Regions from separate parts of the Lactobacillus sp. UMNPBX16 genome, predicted to be linked through region 2. Evidence: predicted binding sites of a transcription regulator. Region 2 holds the regulator's gene; each other region holds the start of a gene.
The links. The regulator NrdR, encoded in region 2, represses ribonucleotide reductase genes. The targets are predictions, from matches to a motif close to ACACNATATATNGTGT.

Region 1: a site for NrdR is predicted at 4,393-4,408, ahead of nrdD (anaerobic ribonucleoside-triphosphate reductase). Genes of this name have one in related genera too.
Region 3: a site for NrdR is predicted at 1,956-1,971, ahead of pnuC (nicotinamide riboside transporter PnuC). Genes of this name have one in related genera too.

The regions. Positions count from the first base shown of each region.
Region 1 covers NZ_PCYU01000002.1:46,034-52,331, reverse strand. Annotated here, with positions in the region: gene CP367_RS00380 (metallophosphoesterase) at 1-893, shown strand, start outside; gene asnB (asparagine synthase (glutamine-hydrolyzing)) at 1,021-2,970, shown strand; gene CP367_RS00370 (hypothetical protein) at 2,992-4,275, shown strand; gene nrdD (anaerobic ribonucleoside-triphosphate reductase) at 4,449-6,298, shown strand, end outside.
Region 2 covers NZ_PCYU01000045.1:7,236-13,533, forward strand. Annotated here, with positions in the region: gene dnaI (primosomal protein DnaI) at 1-787, opposite strand, end outside; gene CP367_RS09395 (replication initiation and membrane attachment family protein) at 807-2,141, opposite strand; gene nrdR (transcriptional regulator NrdR) at 2,144-2,611, opposite strand; gene coaE (dephospho-CoA kinase) at 2,614-3,216, opposite strand; gene mutM (DNA-formamidopyrimidine glycosylase) at 3,213-4,043, opposite strand; gene polA (DNA polymerase I) at 4,052-6,298, opposite strand, start outside.
Region 3 covers NZ_PCYU01000021.1:53,120-59,417, reverse strand. Annotated here, with positions in the region: gene CP367_RS05985 (DUF421 domain-containing protein) at 1-534, opposite strand, end outside; gene CP367_RS05980 (DUF3290 domain-containing protein) at 534-983, opposite strand; gene pnuC (nicotinamide riboside transporter PnuC) at 1,087-1,827, opposite strand; gene CP367_RS05970 (hypothetical protein) at 2,082-2,393, shown strand; gene CP367_RS10960 (transposase) at 2,545-3,015, opposite strand; gene CP367_RS10955 (transposase) at 3,076-3,915, opposite strand; gene CP367_RS05960 (FAD-binding protein) at 4,268-5,770, opposite strand; gene CP367_RS05955 (MFS transporter) at 5,760-6,298, opposite strand, start outside.

The sequences.
Region 1 (6,298 bases), on a different contig from region 2:
TGGTAGATTTAAAAGTCCACTTAGGTGACTGGATCGATGGCTCCGATGCTGGCCTGGTCAGTGAAAGTGAATTGGTCAAGCTGAACAAGTCTTTTAAGTCGGATCAGGTGCCATATTTGAGTATCAAGGGTAATCATGATGAAAATGATAAGTTTGATGAACATCATGATTTAAAAGCCTCATTTCCAGAAAATGAATTCGAAAATATTATGTGGCCCGATATGTACCGGCAACGAGGAATTCATTATGTTTCGCGCCAGCACGGGGTGGCATACTTTGATTTAGATGACGTGCGGGTGATTTCAGTTAATACGTCAGATGTTCCATATGAATTAAATAACCGCGGGCAAAAGCGCTATGACAATAAGATTGTATTGGCTGTGCGTGAAGATCAAATTGAGGAAATTATCGAAATTTTGGCTAATTCTTCCAACAAAAAGATCATCTTCATGTCCCATGCCAACCCGATTAATCGAAAGGGGTCTAATGCACTTAAGTATAATGGCCGCTCTTTGCACGAACTGCTAGTTGCTTTTAATCAACGTGAAAAAGGTCGAATGCACGCTAGCAATGGTGTTCCAGCAGAATTTCGTTTATCAAATGGTTTTGATTTTACCAATATCAAGAATGCGAGAATTATTGCCTACTTCTGTGGACATCGGCATCGTGAAGACCAGTATCGGATCAACGGGATTCAATATATTTTGTTTAACTGTTCTGCCTTGATGGGGCCAAATCATTCGCTAACAACTAAATACAACAAAAACTTAGACCGAAGAATTGATCAAAATAATGAATTTGCGGGTTATATTGTGAACGTCGATTTAAAACGACACCGCATTCAATCCTTTGGCTATGGTGCAGCTTCTAGACGCCGGGTGTATTTCATTTAGTTAAGGAATAGTAAAGGTATTTGGCTATTACAAGTGTTTAGCTTATAATAAAAAAGTTAAAGTAAAAAATAGTGAATATTATAGCAAATATTAAGATTTAGAGATTTGACTTAGGGGAATTTAAATTATGTGCGGAATTGTCGCGTTTTATGATCCAAAGATAAATGAAAAACAAGCTGTTATTGGTAAAATGATGGCTGCAATTAAACACCGTGGACCTAATTCTGACGGTTATTATACTAACGATGAAGTTGCCCTTGGCTTTAGAAGATTGTCAATTATTGACCTTCGTGGGGGCAGTCAACCTATTTATAACGAAGATAAAACTCGAGCAATTATTTTTAATGGGGAAATTTATAACTTTAAACCATTAAGAGAAGAATTAATTAAGGCAGGTCACGTCTTTTCTACTAAGGCCGATACTGAAGTATTATTGCACGGCTATGAAGAATGGGGCATGGATGGCTTACTTAAACGTGTTCGCGGGATGTTTGCCTTCCTTATTTGGGATGACAACAATAAGACCCTTTATGGTGCCCGTGACTTCTTTGGGATTAAGCCAATGTACTACAGTAACCAAAATGGGCACTTGCTTGTTGGTTCAGAACTTAAGAGTTTCTTGGAATTTCCAAAGTTTAAGCGCGAATTAAACGTTGAAGCAGTTAAGCCATACTTGATGAATCAATACAATGACCTAGAAGAAACCTTCTTTAAGGGCGTTTACCGCTTCCCAGCGGGCCACTGGTTTGAATACAAAGATGGTGAAATGAAGACCCATCAATATTGGGATGCTGAATATAAAGAAAATAGCCTTTCCTTTGAAGAAACTTTGCAAAAGATCAACGAAGATTTGAAAGAAACGGTTGATTTGTATAGAAACGCTGATGTTAAGGTTGGTGCTTTCTTATCAGAAGGAATCGACTCTTCATACTTGACTAGTTTGCTTAACCCAGATGACGTTTTCTCAGTAAGTTTTGATGATTCAACTTATGATGAAGCTTCTAAGGCTAAGGCATTAGCAGATATTAATCACTGGAAGTTCTTCAGCGATAAGGTTGATGCTGATGAAGCTATGCGTGACTTCCCAGAAATGCAATACCACATGGATGAACCTGATGCTAACCCATCAATCATCCCACTTTGGTATTTGTGTAAATTAGCGCGTAAGCATGTTACTGTTGCCTTATCTGGTGAAGGTGCCGATGAATTGTTTGCCGGTTATGTGAACTACGGGATGCACACGCACAATGATATTATTAAGGTCTTTACTTCAGAACTTAAGAAGTTGCCTGAAAAGAAGCGCGTGAAGTTGGCACATAAGATTAAGAGAATGCCTAATTTCCCAGGTAAGGTACATATGTACACCAACTTGGCTGAGCCAAGTGAATTTTATGTTGGTCAATCAGTGATCTATGATATGGATTATCCAACTATCTTCACTTCTAAGGATGCTAACAGCATTTTGCAGCCTACTTACCGCAATAAGTTAACCGTGAACGGTATCTATCAAAAGGACTTCAAGAAGGTTAAGGGTATTGACAATGTTAAGCAGATGCAATATATTGACTTGCACCACTTCATGCTTAATGACATTGAACAAAAGGCTGACAAGATTTCAATGGCTCACTCATTGGAAGTTCGTGTACCATACCTTGATAAAAAGATTGCAGAATTAGCTAACTCAATCCCAACTAAGTACTTAGTTAACCGTCATGATACTAAGTATGCTTTGCGTAAAGCTTCAGAAAAAGTTTTACCAGATGAGTGGGCTAAGAGACCTAAGCTTGGCTTCCCAACTCCAATTAAGCAATGGTTGAAGGAACCACGTTTTTACAAACAAGTTCATGCTCTTTTTGAAGAAGAATTTGTCAATGATATTTTTGACCAAAAGAAGATTATCAAGTTACTTGACGACAACTATGAAGGTGATGGCTCACATAGACGTCAAATCTGGACTATCTACACCTTCCTTGTTTGGTACAAGTTGTTCTTTGTTGATTACGAAAACACAGTTAAGAAATATCAACACGTGCAACCTGAAGTTGCTAAGCTAATTTCACAGGGTAAATTACTATAATTCTAGGGAGATTTTTTGAGGATGAGTAAAAAATTTACGCCGATCTTACTCGGTAGTGATATCAACGTGTATGGTATGGCACGTTCATTTAATGAAGCATATGGCATTAAAGTGAAGGCCTTAGCTGACGTTCAACTTGCTGCTACTCGTTATTCAAGCATTGTGGACGTTGAATTGCATCATGGCTTTAGTAGCGATCCTACTTTTATGGACGTGATGCACAAAAAGATGGAAGAATACAAGAATCACGAGGAGCCAGTTATCTTGATTGCTTGTGGTGATGGCTATGCTGAGTTGCTTTCTAAGCACCAAGATGAATTGAAAAAGGTCTTTATCGTTCCTTACATAAAATATGACTTACTTGAAAAATTAATCTCTAAGGAAGGCTTTTATGAAATTGCGGAAGAATATGGCTTGCCTTACCCTAAGACTAAGATCATTACGATGGATGACTACAAGTCAGGTAAGTACGAGGATGTCCCATTTGATTTCCCAGTGGAATTAAAGCCGGAAGATCCAGTTTCATGGTTGAAGTGTCAATTTGAAGGTCGGAAGAAGACTTTTGCCATTCAAGATAAGGCTGAATTTAAGGATATCGTAACTAAGATTTATACTCATGGCTACAACGCTGACCTTATTTTGCAAGACTTTATTCCTGGTGATGATTCTAACATGCGGACCTTGAATGCTTATGTTGATAAGAACCACCAAGTAAAAATGATGTGTTTAGGGCACCCATTATTGGAAGACCCAACTCCACAATCAATTGGTAATTACATGGCGATTTTGCCTGAGTACAATGAAAAATTGTACGAAGAAGTACAACAATTCCTTGAAAAGTTGAACTACACTGGTATGGCCAACTTTGATATCAAATATGATCCACGTGATGGTGAATTCAAGTTCTTCGAAATCAACTTACGTCAGGGACGTTCTAGCTTCTACGTAACTTTGAATGGTTACAACTTGGCTAAATGGTACATTGATGACTATGTTGAAGATGCCTTGAAAGATAAGGAAACAGTTTATGGTAATAAGCTTGAATCTAAATACAAGCTTTGGTTAGGCGTGCCTAAGAAGATCTTCAATAATTATGCTTATGACAACGACTATAAGACGACTGCTGACGAACTTATTCGTGAGGGCCGCTATGGTACTACTGTCTTTTATGACAAGGATAGAAACTTCAAGCGCTGGTTATTGATGAAGTACATGTTCCATAACTACTTCAAACGTTACAAGACTTACTATGAAGTTAATAAGGGTAAGATCTTTGACGAAGAAAATAAAAAATTAAACAAATAGTTTAAATTGAGAGGTAAAAAATGCCTCTCTTTTTTTCTAAAAAATTTTAGCTGAATCATTTCCCAATTTAATGGTCTTTTGGTTAATACAAGATATATTCATCTATATTTGAACATAATACAAGATGTTGTGCTTTGTGCTATGATAAAGACACGATATTTGGAGTGATTGAAATGCTAAAAGAAGAATTTAACCAACAAAATGTAACAAAATTTAATACGCCTAAAACTTTTGTTAAACGTGATGGGTCAAAGTATCCGTTCGCAATTTTTAAACTCAACATGGTTTTGCATAACCTAGATTTAGATAATGTAGCACCTGCTGTAATTGAAAAAATTGTGGCTAAACTAGATGCTGCTGATGAAGTAAATGCACAAGATGTAGCAGTTGCTTTTAGAGATAGCCTAAATGAGTTGGGTTATTTGGATGAAGCTAAAGCTTATGTGCAATACCGCAAGCACGATGAAGAGGAATGGATTAAACAAACCGATACTCGTGCACGGTTAAAGCGAATGGTTAATGGTGACCCAACGATTGTTAACGAGAATGCCAACAAAGATAGTGAGGTCTTCAGTACTCAACGTGATTTAACTGCCGGGACCGTTGGTAAAACAGTTGGTTTGACCATGATGCCTGAGCACATTGCTAAAGCCCACTTGCGCGGTGATATTCACTGGCATGACTTGGATTACACACCACTTTCACCAATGACTAACTGCTGTTTGATTGACTTTAAGGATATGCTAACTAATGGCTTCAAGATTGGAAATGCCTATATGACTAGTCCTAACTCAATCAATGTGGCTACACATCAAGTTACGCAAATTATTACTAATGTAGCTTCTAGTCAATATGGTGGCTGTTCTTTTGATCGAGCTGATGAAGTGTTGGCTCCTTTTGCAGAGAAAAACTACCAAAAGCATTTAAAGGATGCTGGCAAGTTTATTGATGATCCTGAAAAGCTGGAAGAATATGCTAAGAGTCAAACTAAGAAGGACATTTACGATGCCATGCAAGGCTTGGAATATGAGATTAATACCATGTTCTCTAGCCAAGGACAAACGCCATTTACTACTTTAGGTTTTGGTTTAGGTACTTCTTGGATTGAAAAAGAAATTCAAAAAGATATCTTGCGTATCAGAATTAAAGGATTGGGTAGAGAACGCAGAACCGCAATTTTCCCTAAATTAGTTTTCACCATTAAGAAGGGCTTGAACTTACATCCAGGGGACCCTAACTACGATGTTAAACAACTGGCTATTCAATGTTCAACTAAGCGGATGTATCCAGACGTTTTAATGTATGATACGATCAAGAAAATTACAGGTTCTTTCAAGGCTCCAATGGGCTGTCGTTCATTCTTACAAGGCTGGAAGGATGAAAATGGTAAGGAAGTTAACTCGGGCAGAATGAACTTGGGTGTTGTAACTGTTAACTTGCCAAGAATTGCCATGGAGAGTCATGGCGATAAGAAGTTATTCTGGGAAATCTTCAATACTAGAATGCGGACTTGCCACCAAGCTTTAGCCTTTAAGGGTAGACGTGCAATTCAAGCTAAGCCTGAAAATGCGCCAATTATGTATCAATATGGCGTCTTTGGTAAACGACTTAAGCCAGGTGATGATGTTAACGAGCTTTTCAAAAATGGTCGAGCTACGATTTCGTTAGGCTACATCGGTTTGTACGAAGTAGGGACAGTCTTTTATGGTCCTGATTGGGAACACAATGAAGAAGCACATGATTTTACAATTGAGATCGTGAAGAAAATGCATGACTTGTGTGCTAAGTGGGAAAAAGAGGACCCATATCATTGGCATTACAGTTTGTACTCAACTCCTAGTGAAAGTCTAACTGATCGCTTCTGCCGGCTCGATACGGCAAAGTTTGGCAAGGTGAAGGACATCACTGATAAGGAATACTACACTAATTCGTTCCACTATGATGTTCGTAAGCACCCAACCCCATTTGAAAAGTTGACTTTTGAAGCACCATATCCATATTATGCTGCAGGTGGTTTTATCCA
Region 2 (6,298 bases):
GTGACTCTAATGCTTCCATATCTAAATTAGAAGAGAAAAAAGTTGGCAAAACATTATCCATTCTTGCCTGTAAAATTACTCCTAAAACGTCATCACGTGACCACTGACTTAATGTTTCTGCCCCAATATCATCCAAAATTAAGATATCGCATTCAGCTAAATTCCTGATCTCATCTTGCAAGCTGTTATCACCAAAATGACTTGATAAACCTGCAATAAAAGTTGGAACATGTAAAAATACAACATTCCGATCAAAATTAGTTGCTACATAGTTTGCAAGTCCCGCTAGCATATAGGTCTTCCCGATCCCAAAGTCGCCCGACAAATAAAGGCCTTGTTGGTGAGGATCAGCTTTGTACTTTTTCAAAAAATCATAAATCAGGGTTAAAGCTTGCTGGCGATCATTTGTAACCTCAATATCACTTAAATTAACATCATGCAATTTAGCAGGCAGATCAATTAAATGAAGACGCCGCTTGGCTGCTCGTTGCTGATCTGCTACAATCTTAGCCTCGGTAGGTTTGTAACGTACATCAATTACTTTGCCGTTCAAAAATAATTTCGGAGCATAACCGGCCAGCACCTGATTCTGACTATGTTTTTGCGCATAATATTCATAGATATTGGCCATACTATTTCGAATCATCGCCTTATCTATTTTTTCCCTATTTGCCTGCAAAAACGCTTGCACATCTGGATCGTGTAAAGCAGTTTTCAACAGTTCTTTCTCATTACCTAAATTACGCTCTTTAACTATTTTTTTAAGCAAATCACCAATTGCTTCCATTATTTCACCTACCCTCTATTTACTTATTTTTCAGATCCTTAAAGATATCCTTCAGCTGTTCTGTTGACATACCTTCATTTTTAGCCTTTTTCTTGCTCCAATCGGTACCTTTTTCGACTCGCTTATTTTGTCGATATGACTGTCGATTTTTCTTTTTAAGAATATCGGCTTTACGCTTCTTCACATATTCAAGAGCTTGTACCCCAGTACTAATACCACCTTGCAGCCAATCATTAGCTATTCGATAAGCACGATTAGAAGTTACAACAGTATCGTAGGTCAAACAGGTATGAATCAAAATATTAATCAAATCTTCCGGCAAGCCATACTGCGTGTGCAGCTGATTAATAATATAGTTTTCGCCTGGAGCTACAATTCCACCCTTTTCAGTTTTTAATTTGTATAAAAATTCAGATGGGGAATTTTCATTAGCTTCGAGTAACAATTTTCTATCATTAGCGTCCAAACCTTTGATAGTCGCAATAGCGCGCTTTTTGCCTTCTTCAATTTGTTTTTGAATGTTTTCCCTAGTATGCAATCGTTTATAATTTTCTGCTATGGTATTACTAATTTCATGCATGTTTAATTTATGTGTACCATGCAAACAGGGAACAGTCTCATCCACAAATTCCTGTTCCGATAAATTATATGTCTGTATTAAGCCCCGAATTTGGTTCTTTTTAATTTCTACTTCTTGAGCTGGAATTTGATAGACATTATATTGATCTTTAATCAGATCCCAATCAATTGGATCCTGGGCATTAATTTCAGCAGTTTCTACCTCAGGCGCTTTATTTTCCTGCGCAGCTTCTACTACCTCATTAGATGGATTAATTGCTTCATCCCCTGGCAAGCGAAAAACATCAAAAAAGTTGGCTGAGACATCGCGCGCATTCTTGATTGGCTTTTCACGCAGTTTTGCTTCCTTAGCAAAAGCATGACTCAAGTCATGAAAGGTTGGGCTGCCAACTTTTTCTTTCAACAAACTTGCTAGCAGTGGTGTTGCAAAAAATTTGTCTGCACTAGGAACCTGTAATAACTTAAAAACAATGATATTATTGAAGACATTATCCGCTAAAAAAGTTTGCACTAAACCTACGGCTTCCAGTTTATGCAAAGAATGAAACATATCTTTTAAACTACAATCAAGTTGCTCCTGTAGTGAATAAATTCCCTTTGCATCAGAAACAATACCATATGGATCATAGTCATTGATTAAAGTCTGATACAAGGCAATTGCCACCGCGCCAACCAAAGGCTGATACAATTTAATCAAGATTTTCTCATTCTCTGGAAAAAGGGTAATCTTGTTGGCTACATAATAAAGATGCTTAGGATCAGACGTTGCAAACATGACTAATTACCCTTTCCTTTTTTGGCCATCATATCTTCCATTGTCTTCATAAAGCTAGACATATCCTTGAACTCACGGTAAATTGAAGCAAAGCGAATATAAGCTACGTCATCCAAATTAGCCAAATCATCCATGACATACTGACCAATCTTCTTAGATGAAATTTCACTAACGCCTTGTTTTCTTACCTTATTTTCGACACGATCAACCAATTGCTCAAATTGTTCACTACTGATTGGCCGTTTTTGTCCGGCTGCCATTACTCCGTGCAAAATTTTCTTTCGACTGAATGGTTCACGGGTACCATCATTTTTTACTACCAACAAAGGAGCAGTTTCCACTCGTTCAAAAGTAGTAAAGCGAAAACCACAATTTTCACATTCTCTGCGCCGTCTAATAGCCCGGTTTTCATCACTAGGCCGCGAATCAATAACGCGAGAAGCATTTTGATGACAATTTGGACATTCCATAGTTATCCCTCTTCTCTAATCTTTACCAATAATTGTGCTAGTTTATTCTCTAGTTCTTTTATTGTACCAGTATTTGCCACTACAAAATCGGCCATTTTTTCTTTTTCAGCTAATGGCATCTGACTATTAATCCGCATTCTTGCTTCCTCGTCAGATAGATTATTACGCTTTTTTAAACGTTCAATCTGTAATTGCTCAGGAAGGGTAATCACTAAAACTCCATTAGCTACATGTTTTTTATCCAATCCCGCTTCAAAATACACTGGTGCATCTAAAATAACAAGAGCAAAATTCTGATATTCTTTTATCTTTGCTACTGTTTTATCGAAAATTAACGGATGCGTCAACTGATTTAATTCAGACAAGGCTCTTTTATTACTAAAAACTAATTGCCCTAATTTTTTACGATTTATTGTTTGGTCTGAATTTAAATATTCTACCCCAAAATGATCTTTAATCACTTGCCAAGATGCATTGCCCGGTTTCATCAGTTCGTGGGCAACTTGATCACAGTCAATAATCGGAATGTTTTTCTTTTTAAAAAAATCATCAGCAGTACTTTTACCGGTGGCAATTCCACCTGTTAATGCTAAGACATAACTCATTTATAAATCACCTGACAATGAGGACAAAAAGTGGTTCCCCGACCATTAACCTTAATTTTTTCAAATTTAGTACCACAAACTGGGCAGGGCTCACCTACATGACCGTAAACTTGCAATTTACTTTGAAAGCCACCGACTTGTCCATTCGCATTCAAAAAGGAATGAACTGTAGTACCTTGCAGCTTAATTGCTTCGGCAATAATTTTATTGATCTGATCATGTAATTCAGATACTTTTTCCACAGGAATTTTATTGGCCTGACTTAAAGGATGAATCTTGGTTCGCCAAAGAACCTCATCAACATAAATATTACCTAGACCAGCTACTACTGATTGATCAAGCAAAGTGTTTTTGATATTTTTCTTCTTACGCTTTAAGCCATTGATTAAATATTCTGAAGTAAATTTAGAACTATTTGGTTCTACTCCAAGCTTACCAATCCCTGTAGTTTGTCTTTCGGTGCCAGTTAAAATTAGCTGCATCCGCCCAAATTTGCGCACATCATTATAACGCAACGCTGTTCCATCAGTAAAAACAAACTCAACGTGATCGTGTTTATCCTTAGGCGCATCAGACGCAGTTAAATGATACTTTCCTTCCATTCGCAAATGAGAAACAATCGTTAAATTATCACTCAAGCGAATAAGCAAATACTTGGCGTAGCGATCAATATCGATAATCTTTTTACCAGGCAATTCAGATAAAAATTTTTCATGATCAGTCGCTACAATTTTTGGATACCACAAAATCACTTTTTTAATAGTTTTTCCCTTAACTAAAGGAAGCAGCGTTCTTCGAACTGTTTCAACTTCAGGCATTTCAGGCATTTTATCACCTACTTTGCATCATACCAATTGTGTCCCCAGCCAGAATCAGCAATCAATGGCACGTCCAACTTAACAGCTGATTGCATTACTTCAGGCACAATCTTTTTAATTGTTTCTAGCTCATCTTTTGGTACATCAAAAATCAATTCATCGTGTACCTGCACTACCATTTTAGTCTTCAAATGTAGTTCATCTAACTTCTTTTGCATGTTAATCATTGCAATTTTAATAATATCGGCAGCTGAACCTTGAATTGGTGAATTAATAGAAGTTCTTTCAGCAAAGGCACGCACGGTGTACTTCTTAGCGTGAATATCTGGCAAGTATCTGCGACGGTGCATGATTGTTTCGGCATAGCCCTTGTCACGTGCTTCTTGTACTGCTTTATTCATGTAATCCTTGATTTGAGGATATTGTTCGAAGTAGTTGTCGATAAATTCTTGCGCACGTTTTCTAGAAATACCTAAATTCTTGGACAAACCGTAATCGGAAATACCATAAACGATACCGAAGTTAACAGCCTTAGCGTGACGACGCATCAGTGGCGTTACTTGATCTGGTGAATCCAAGTGGAAAATCTTCATCGCGGTATGTGAGTGAATATCATAACCGGTCTTGAAGGCTTCTTGCATGTTTTGATCGCCCGAAACGTGAGCTAAAACACGAAGTTCAACTTGTGAGTAATCGCAAGAGAAAATGTAGCCGTCTGGTTCACTTGGCACGAAAGCTTTTCTGATTTGCTTACCCTCTTCGGTGCGGGTAGGGATATTTTGCAAGTTAGGATCCACACTGGACAGACGACCAGTGGCAGTCAAAGTTTGCAAGTAACGTGTATGTACACGACCATCTGGTTGGATAACATCAAGCAGACCCTTTACATAGGTAGATTGAATCTTGGCAATTTGACGGTAATCCAAAATTTCACTAACGATTGGGCTTTGCGTCTTTAATTGATCCAAGACTTCAACTGAAGTTGAGTAACCAGTCTTAGTCTTTTTGATAACTGGCAAACCAAGCTTTTCAAACAAAATGTGACCTAATTGCTTTGGTGAGTTCAAGTTGAACTTTTCACCGGCTTGGTCATAAATCTTGTCTTCGAGTTCCTTCAATTTAACGGCAAATTCATTTTGCAACTGAAGCAAAGTGCTGGCTTCAACCTTCATCCCGTTCATTTCCATTCTGGCTAAAACACGAGCAGTTGGGATTTCGATTGTGTCAAACAAAGCATCCTGTTCGTGTTCTTTAAGCTTTTTAAGAAGCTCCGGCTTAAGCTTTTCAATGGCGTTGACCTTGGAAGCTAAGTGGTTGAACAATTCATCGTCATTATCGGGAACATGTTCACTCTTACCTTTGCCGTAGACTTCAAGCTCGGTCTTAACGGAGTAATCACCATAAAGATGGGCAATTTCACCCAGATCATTAGAGTTGTTTTCATTATTGATCAAGTAGGATGCCAAAAGCATGTCGTAATCAAGGCCGTGCGTATGAATGCCTAAACGATGTGCAGCAACCATTGTTCTCTTTAGGTCAAAGACATTCTTCTTAATCTTTTCGCCTTCTAAGATGTGCTTGATATTATCTTCTTCAAGCAATTCCACGTATCTTGAAACGTAGATCTTGTCATTGAGCTTCAAACTGAAGCCAACAAAAGGAGCTAGGTGATAGTTAGCACCGAGCATTTCTAGATAAAATTCAACAGTGTCTTTTTCAGTAGCTTTGACATCTTTAACATTGTCATCATTTAAAACGGTGTATTCAACTTTTTCAACATCTGCACTACCTTGACCAGCACCTGACGCATTAAGTTCTGCCAAGAACTTACGGAAATTCATCTTTTCATAGAACTGACGCAGTTTCTCATAATCAACTGGTTGACGTTTTACATCATCAATATCAATGGTAACTGGTGAATCACGATCAATTGTAGCAAGTTTTTTAGCTAAAAAGGCCTTGTCTTTATCACGAATTAAACGTTCCTTACGCTTAGATTTCTTCATTTGATCAATATGATCGTAAAGATTTTCTACTGAACCATATTCTTGAATTAAATTAGAAGCTGTCTTAGGACCAATACCTTCGACACCTGGGTAGTTATCAGAGTTATCACCCATTAAGGCCTTCATGTCGATGAATTCGGTTGGAGTAACACCATTAACTTCCTTCATATGTTCAGGCGTGTAGGCTTCAAGTTGAGAAACACCAGATTTAGTTACTTCGACAATCGTCTTGTCGGACGCAAGTTGGGTCAAGTCGCG
Region 3 (6,298 bases), on a different contig from region 2:
AGCTTCGCTTTTGTGAATCAACTCTAAGACATCAATATTAGCCTGACCATCACTAATTATTGGGAAACGAATGTTAGCTTCATCATTTTCAATAATAGTTAATTGCCCGTTTTGCTCAAAGATACAATTCTTAATCTTTTCAACAGAGTAGATACCTCGACTGCGCAATTTAAACATTAATTCATTAGCGGAGATTCCTGCTTTCATGCAGTTTCCCACTAACACCTTGCCATTTTTAATTACCTGAACGGGTTTACCATCGATAATCCCTCTAATCCAATTATTGTGATCACGGCTGAATTTCAAAATAAAAACAACCAACGTCCAAACAATTAGAACTAGGAAAAACTGAAGAATTGTAATACTAGGATTGTAAATCAAGCCACCAATAATTCCACCTAAAACATAATTCTGCAACTGATCTAATGCAGTCGTAGGAGCCAGATTAGACTTACCAAAGACATTGATTTGAATGATTAAAGTTAAGATACCGAGAGCAAACTTAATGAATAATTGTGTGTAATCTAGCTGCATTATTTTATTACCTCTACTTTATGATCAATTACATGGGCTTGCGTTAATGTGTAAGTATTGCGATCATCATTAAGGTTTAACTGATAATCAATATTTTTAGAATCAATCCTTACGATCATGCCATTAGTTAAAACCGTTGAACTAACTAAAACATCAGAAGTCGAAACATTTTCATCTTTAGCAATCGATTTGATGAATGGCACGATTTGAATCGCCTGTGATTTTTGCGTATTAAGTTGCACATATTTTTCATATTGCGTACCGGCAAACAAAAGCAAAAATAATAAGGCAATAATACCCAAATCGCGATACTTGGTTGCAAAACGGTTATGTAAATATAGCAAAGCAAAAATTATCATTGCTAACGCCGCCACCAACATCAAAGCATATAATACTGCCTGATTAGTATTCTGGTTATTTTGAATATATTTCATTGTATAAAAGGTCATGCTCTACCTCACCCTTCATATTTTTCTTTCATTCTAACACAGAAAAAAAGTAGCACTTTCGTACTACTTTTACTAGAAATTATTCACTTTTCACTATTATTAATTATTTTTGAATTTCTTTTAATCCAGCTTTGCGACGGCCCATGTTAAACCATGGTGAAACAGTGAAGGCTAACACATCATTAATTACATAGATCAATGAATTAATTGCCATGGCTAAGTTTGCATCACCTTGAGCATAAGTTACGCCCCAAAGAATCAACTGGAAGACGCCACTAGCAGTCCACCAAAAGTATTGATTGTTGTAACGCATAAAGCACATGATCCCAGCAGTTAATGAAATAGCAAAACTAATAGCATCAATCCAAGGACGAGGATCATTGGTAAATTTACCAATCAAAAAGCCGGATACAACATAAACAAGTAAAGTTCCAACAATAGCAATAAGCCATTCCTTTGAACCAAATTTTCTCAAATGATTCTTAGTATCGTCATTCCATGATCTAACGGCAATGATAACTGGTAAATCTAAAGTTGCAATATAAGCAATCTGTTCAAAAATGGAAAGATAATTCTTAGCTGACCAACCTGCATAGATAAAACAAGCAGCTGAAATCAACCCCAACCAACCATTAATTGCCTTAGTAGCGTTAATTGCCAATACACAAAGTGTACCCAAAAGCGTACCAATAAAAGTAATCAAAGTTACGCTTGTAATTTTGCCTTGAATCAGCAAAGCTAATTGAAATCCAAACGCAAAAAACCATAAACAGTAATTTTGAACTGGCCAGCCTTTCAATTGATTAAATAGCCAAACAAAATAATTTTCGTGTTTTCTTTCCATCCTATTCAACATTCCCCTTTTTTATTTTAGGTCGCAAAATACAAGATCTTGTGCCTTATCCGTGCTATACAAAAAAGCACATCGATATCTATCCTAATAGAAAGATAAATTTTATACAAGATTGAATTCAACCAAATATTGTGTTATTAGCATAAACTATATCTATATGTTGTAGTCAAAATTAAAAAGTAGCTTAAAACTATGTTTTTTAGTAAAATGACACTATGTCACAAAAATGATAGAGGTGTATATATATGCTAAAAAACAAACTAATTTATGTTCCTCAAAAAATATTCCAACAAATTCTTCCTACTAAGGCAACTAACACTCCAAACTACCAATTGCCTATCAACTATTACGATCCTGAAGGCAACATGGTTGGCACTTATTCTGGAATTAACCTGGCGGCAAATGAAACTATCACTCACCACCAGCTCAAGAGATTTATCAACACTCATCTTCCTGAAAATTACGAAGTTTTTCCTTACTTTGCTTATCCTAAGGAGAATATCACCTGTGAAAATCTGCCTGATGAAATAATGATCGCAGTCAGATTATCTAATTAAAAAAGGCGACTCAGATGAGCAATGTCATTAAGTTAAGACATTGTTTTAGTTAGACTAAGCTTTTTAGAGCATTTATCGAATTAAAAATATTCGATAAATGCTTTTTTTGCAGCACAAATAGGCTATCTTAAGATAGCGCGTTTAAATTAGTTTAAGCAGCCAACCGATATGGAAAACTGACCACTAGCTTCGCTTTTAAATTCCTTTTATCTTTTCTTCCTGGTCTAATCGGGGTTAAATAAAACACCAAATTTGTTAGCAGATCAATAAAATTATTCTTTGAATTATCATTCGAGCAAAAGTGTTGTCGCCAGACACAACAAGCCATTTTAAAGTCAATTTGATACTTATATTTTCTTTTTGTTTTTGGCACTGAACAAGCCGCTATTGACAAGCTTACGGCATTATACATGGCAAAATGAGCGTAAAGCTCCATATAAATAAATTGATCTTTCTTAGAATGGAATTGTACACCACCCAAGTCATATTTAAGGTCTCTAAAAGAAGTTTCTATGCCCCAACGAAGATGATAAATTTCTTTCATACGTTCTAGAGGAAATTGCTTACAATCTAGGTTAGTAACAAGGACTTCCCACTCATTATCTGCGCCTGGCGGATTTATCCTGAGCTTACATACCCTAAATTTGACGCTACATAAATCTTCAAAATCCCAACGCGCATCCTATGTATTCTTTGATCTGACAGTTTTGTAATGACGTTTTTTATGCAAAACTAAGTGTAAAAACTTTTCAGTATCTTTGTGAGTTATGTAATAACGATGTAGTGAAGTGACTTGACAAGATAAGTCAATATCACATTCATGGTCAGGCATCGCAGCTATTTCTTTAATTGCCCCACCATTGCCTTTGCTTGCTTTAGTTCGGATTACATAATGACAATGCTTAAGGCGATTACAATTTTCAATCAGATTAAAGCTGCTATAGCCGCGATCCATTAAGACTAAGAAATCCTGCTCTTGTTTGTCTAAGTACTTTAACATCGTTAAAGCGGCTTCGCGTTCATTCATCTGCTGTCGTGGCTGATAAATTAGATTTAAGTACAATTTATTCAAAACATCATAGAGAGCATTCACGTGAACTTGACAATATATCCGTCCATCTTTGTCCTTAAAGATATTTTCTGATTCAGGATTAAATGGTTGGTTAAAGTCCGAGCCATCTATCGCTACCACTAAGTATTGACTATCCAGCAATTTCAATTCAGATCTGGCATGGCTAAGTTTATCCATAATTGCTTTGAAGCACTCAGGTTTTAATTTAGCCTTCTGTTGCTCAAAAGCTGAAGCAGTCATTCTATAATTAACATTGGGAAATGCATTAAGCAATTCATTATTTAAGCTGCCGACTCCCATATTAAGAATCACTTTAATCAAATCGATCACATTAAGCTTGCGACAGCGAGTAAAAGCTTGATCTGAAAAGGTAAATTTATGGATATTAGCAGCGAATTGATTGATAATCTGATCCATCAGCTTTAAAATATTTGAGTGAAGGGATTTCATGAGAAACACAACCTTTCTATGAAAGACCTGATAAGAGACAAAAAGGTGAGCAGATGTCTATATCTGCTCACCTTTATTTTTATTGTAAAGAGAAAAAGAACCGAATCCAAATGATTCGGTTCCCAAAGCTTCGAACTCATCAATGTCTTAACTTAATGACATTAGTTAATGCCTTTGCTTTTTTTAGGCAAAAATATTCATTATAATTTTTTAAATCAAAAGCATTTGATTCATACAGAAAAAGACCATATCTTAATTAAATATCAAGACATAGTCTTTATAAATACACGATTTATAGATTATTAGTAGTTGAATTCATACAACATTTGTTTGTAAAAACAAGTGAAGAAATTTAGTTTTCAGCTGCATACCTACCAGCAAGCATTCCAAAAGTTTGAGCGTGACTTGCTGTTAAACCAGGGACACGATCCGGATATGATCCCCAGAAGAACCCTCCAGAGCAATTTCCTGCGGCATATAAGCCAGGTATAATTTGGCCTTGCTTATTTAAAACTTGCATCTTTGTATTTACCCTTAAACCATCAAGAGTTGCAAGTAACCGTCCACTTAGCCAAGCTCCATAATATGGCCCATTATTAACTGGATATAAACGATATTGTTCCTTACCAAAATCACTGTCATTTCCATCTTGGCAAATTTGATTATATCTTGTAATACTCTTCTTCAAGTTGTCAACAGGTAAATGCAATTGCTTAGCCAAATCATCTATGGTATTAGCTTTTTTAACTAATCCATCTTTAATTCGATCCTGTACTTCTTTACGAGCTTCACTAGCTTTATAAATACCTGGGAATCCTAGTCTAGAGCAACCTAAAGTATGGAATTTCTTTAATACCTTCTCTTGCATAGTATCTTCTGACCAGATGGTTACTTCAACACTTCCCGGTTGTAAAGAAGATCCATTCATATCAAATTGATATGGTTGACTTTCGTTCATAAACCTTTCGCCATTCAGGTTTACTTTCAGGAAAGGATATGAACCTAACCATAAATAACCTGGGTCATTAGGTGGAGTTGTATCAATTCTGTAAAAATCATTAACGTTTGTACCAACTGGAATAGCTGCTCTATCGAAAACAATAGAAGCCGGTTGATCATCCTTTTCAGCACCTACTTCAATAGCGGCCATCAAACCAGATCCATCGTCTCTTTGGCTATCACTGTAAGCATTTGTTCTTAATCCTTGAGGATTCCATTTTTGCATTAAAGCACTATTAGAGCCATAACCTCCTGTGCAAAGAATTACACCTTTTTTTGCATATAATTTATGAATTGAATTATCTTTCTGATCTTGAACTTCAAGACCTACTATTCTTCCGTCTTGCTTAATTAAATGTTCTAATTTTGTTTGCCATGCAAAATCGACACCTAGATCTTTAAGCTTTTCCAGCAACCAGTTACCGTAATTCCATTCCCAAAAATCGCCTTTACTATTAGTTACTTCGTTTCCTGTTGGAAACGCCGTGTTAATTAAGCTTTCATAGTGAGCATCAGTAGTAGCTTTCATATAAGCTCCTTTAGGCTGCAAAATATTTTCATCAATCCAGTCTACAGGTTCTGCACTATGATCCATCCATGTTTTAAGTAATCTCTGATCTACATGGCCTTGCGCAAAAGCAGTCAAATAATTAAGTAATTTCATTTTATCAATTTTAAGACCTGCGTTTTTCTGTGCTTTACTTCCTATCGAAGCAATAGTATCACGATAAAGAAAGCCCGCGCTTTTTGCTTTATCAATTACTAAAACTTTAGCTTTTCTTTGTAAGGCTCCAACGGCGGCAAGACCGCCAGCGTTAGAAGCACCAACAATAATCACATCATATTTATTTTGCATTTTTATTCACCTTGTAAACAAATATATTTTTACTACCAATCCAGATTAGAACAATGACTAATACCATAAATGCAATAACAAAGTAAAATACGGTATTAAAGTTCTTAGTGGCCTCATAAATTCTACTCAAGGCAGGCACAGCAAAAGCACCCACAACATAAGATACAGAACCTGCATAGGACATCCCTAAATCAAATGACTCGCCTGAAAACATCTCACGAGCAAATACTTGTAATCCTGGGCCAAGCAGAACTGTATAAATATCAGCAAGTCCAGCCGCTATAAGAGCGAATGTTACTTGATGCATATTGTTAGATATGATCAATAAAATCATTGAAGTAATACCTACAATAGCCCAGAATGGTAAAGCTTTTTTACCACCCCATTTTTCAGTAGTCACACCAAACAGTGGGGTAATTACAATATCTGAAGCTGTTTGAATAGTAGGCATCATACCTGAAATTGTAGGGCCAAAGCCAACTGCTAAAGCAAAAGTTGGGAATAATTGTAAAACGTTTGAAGCAAATT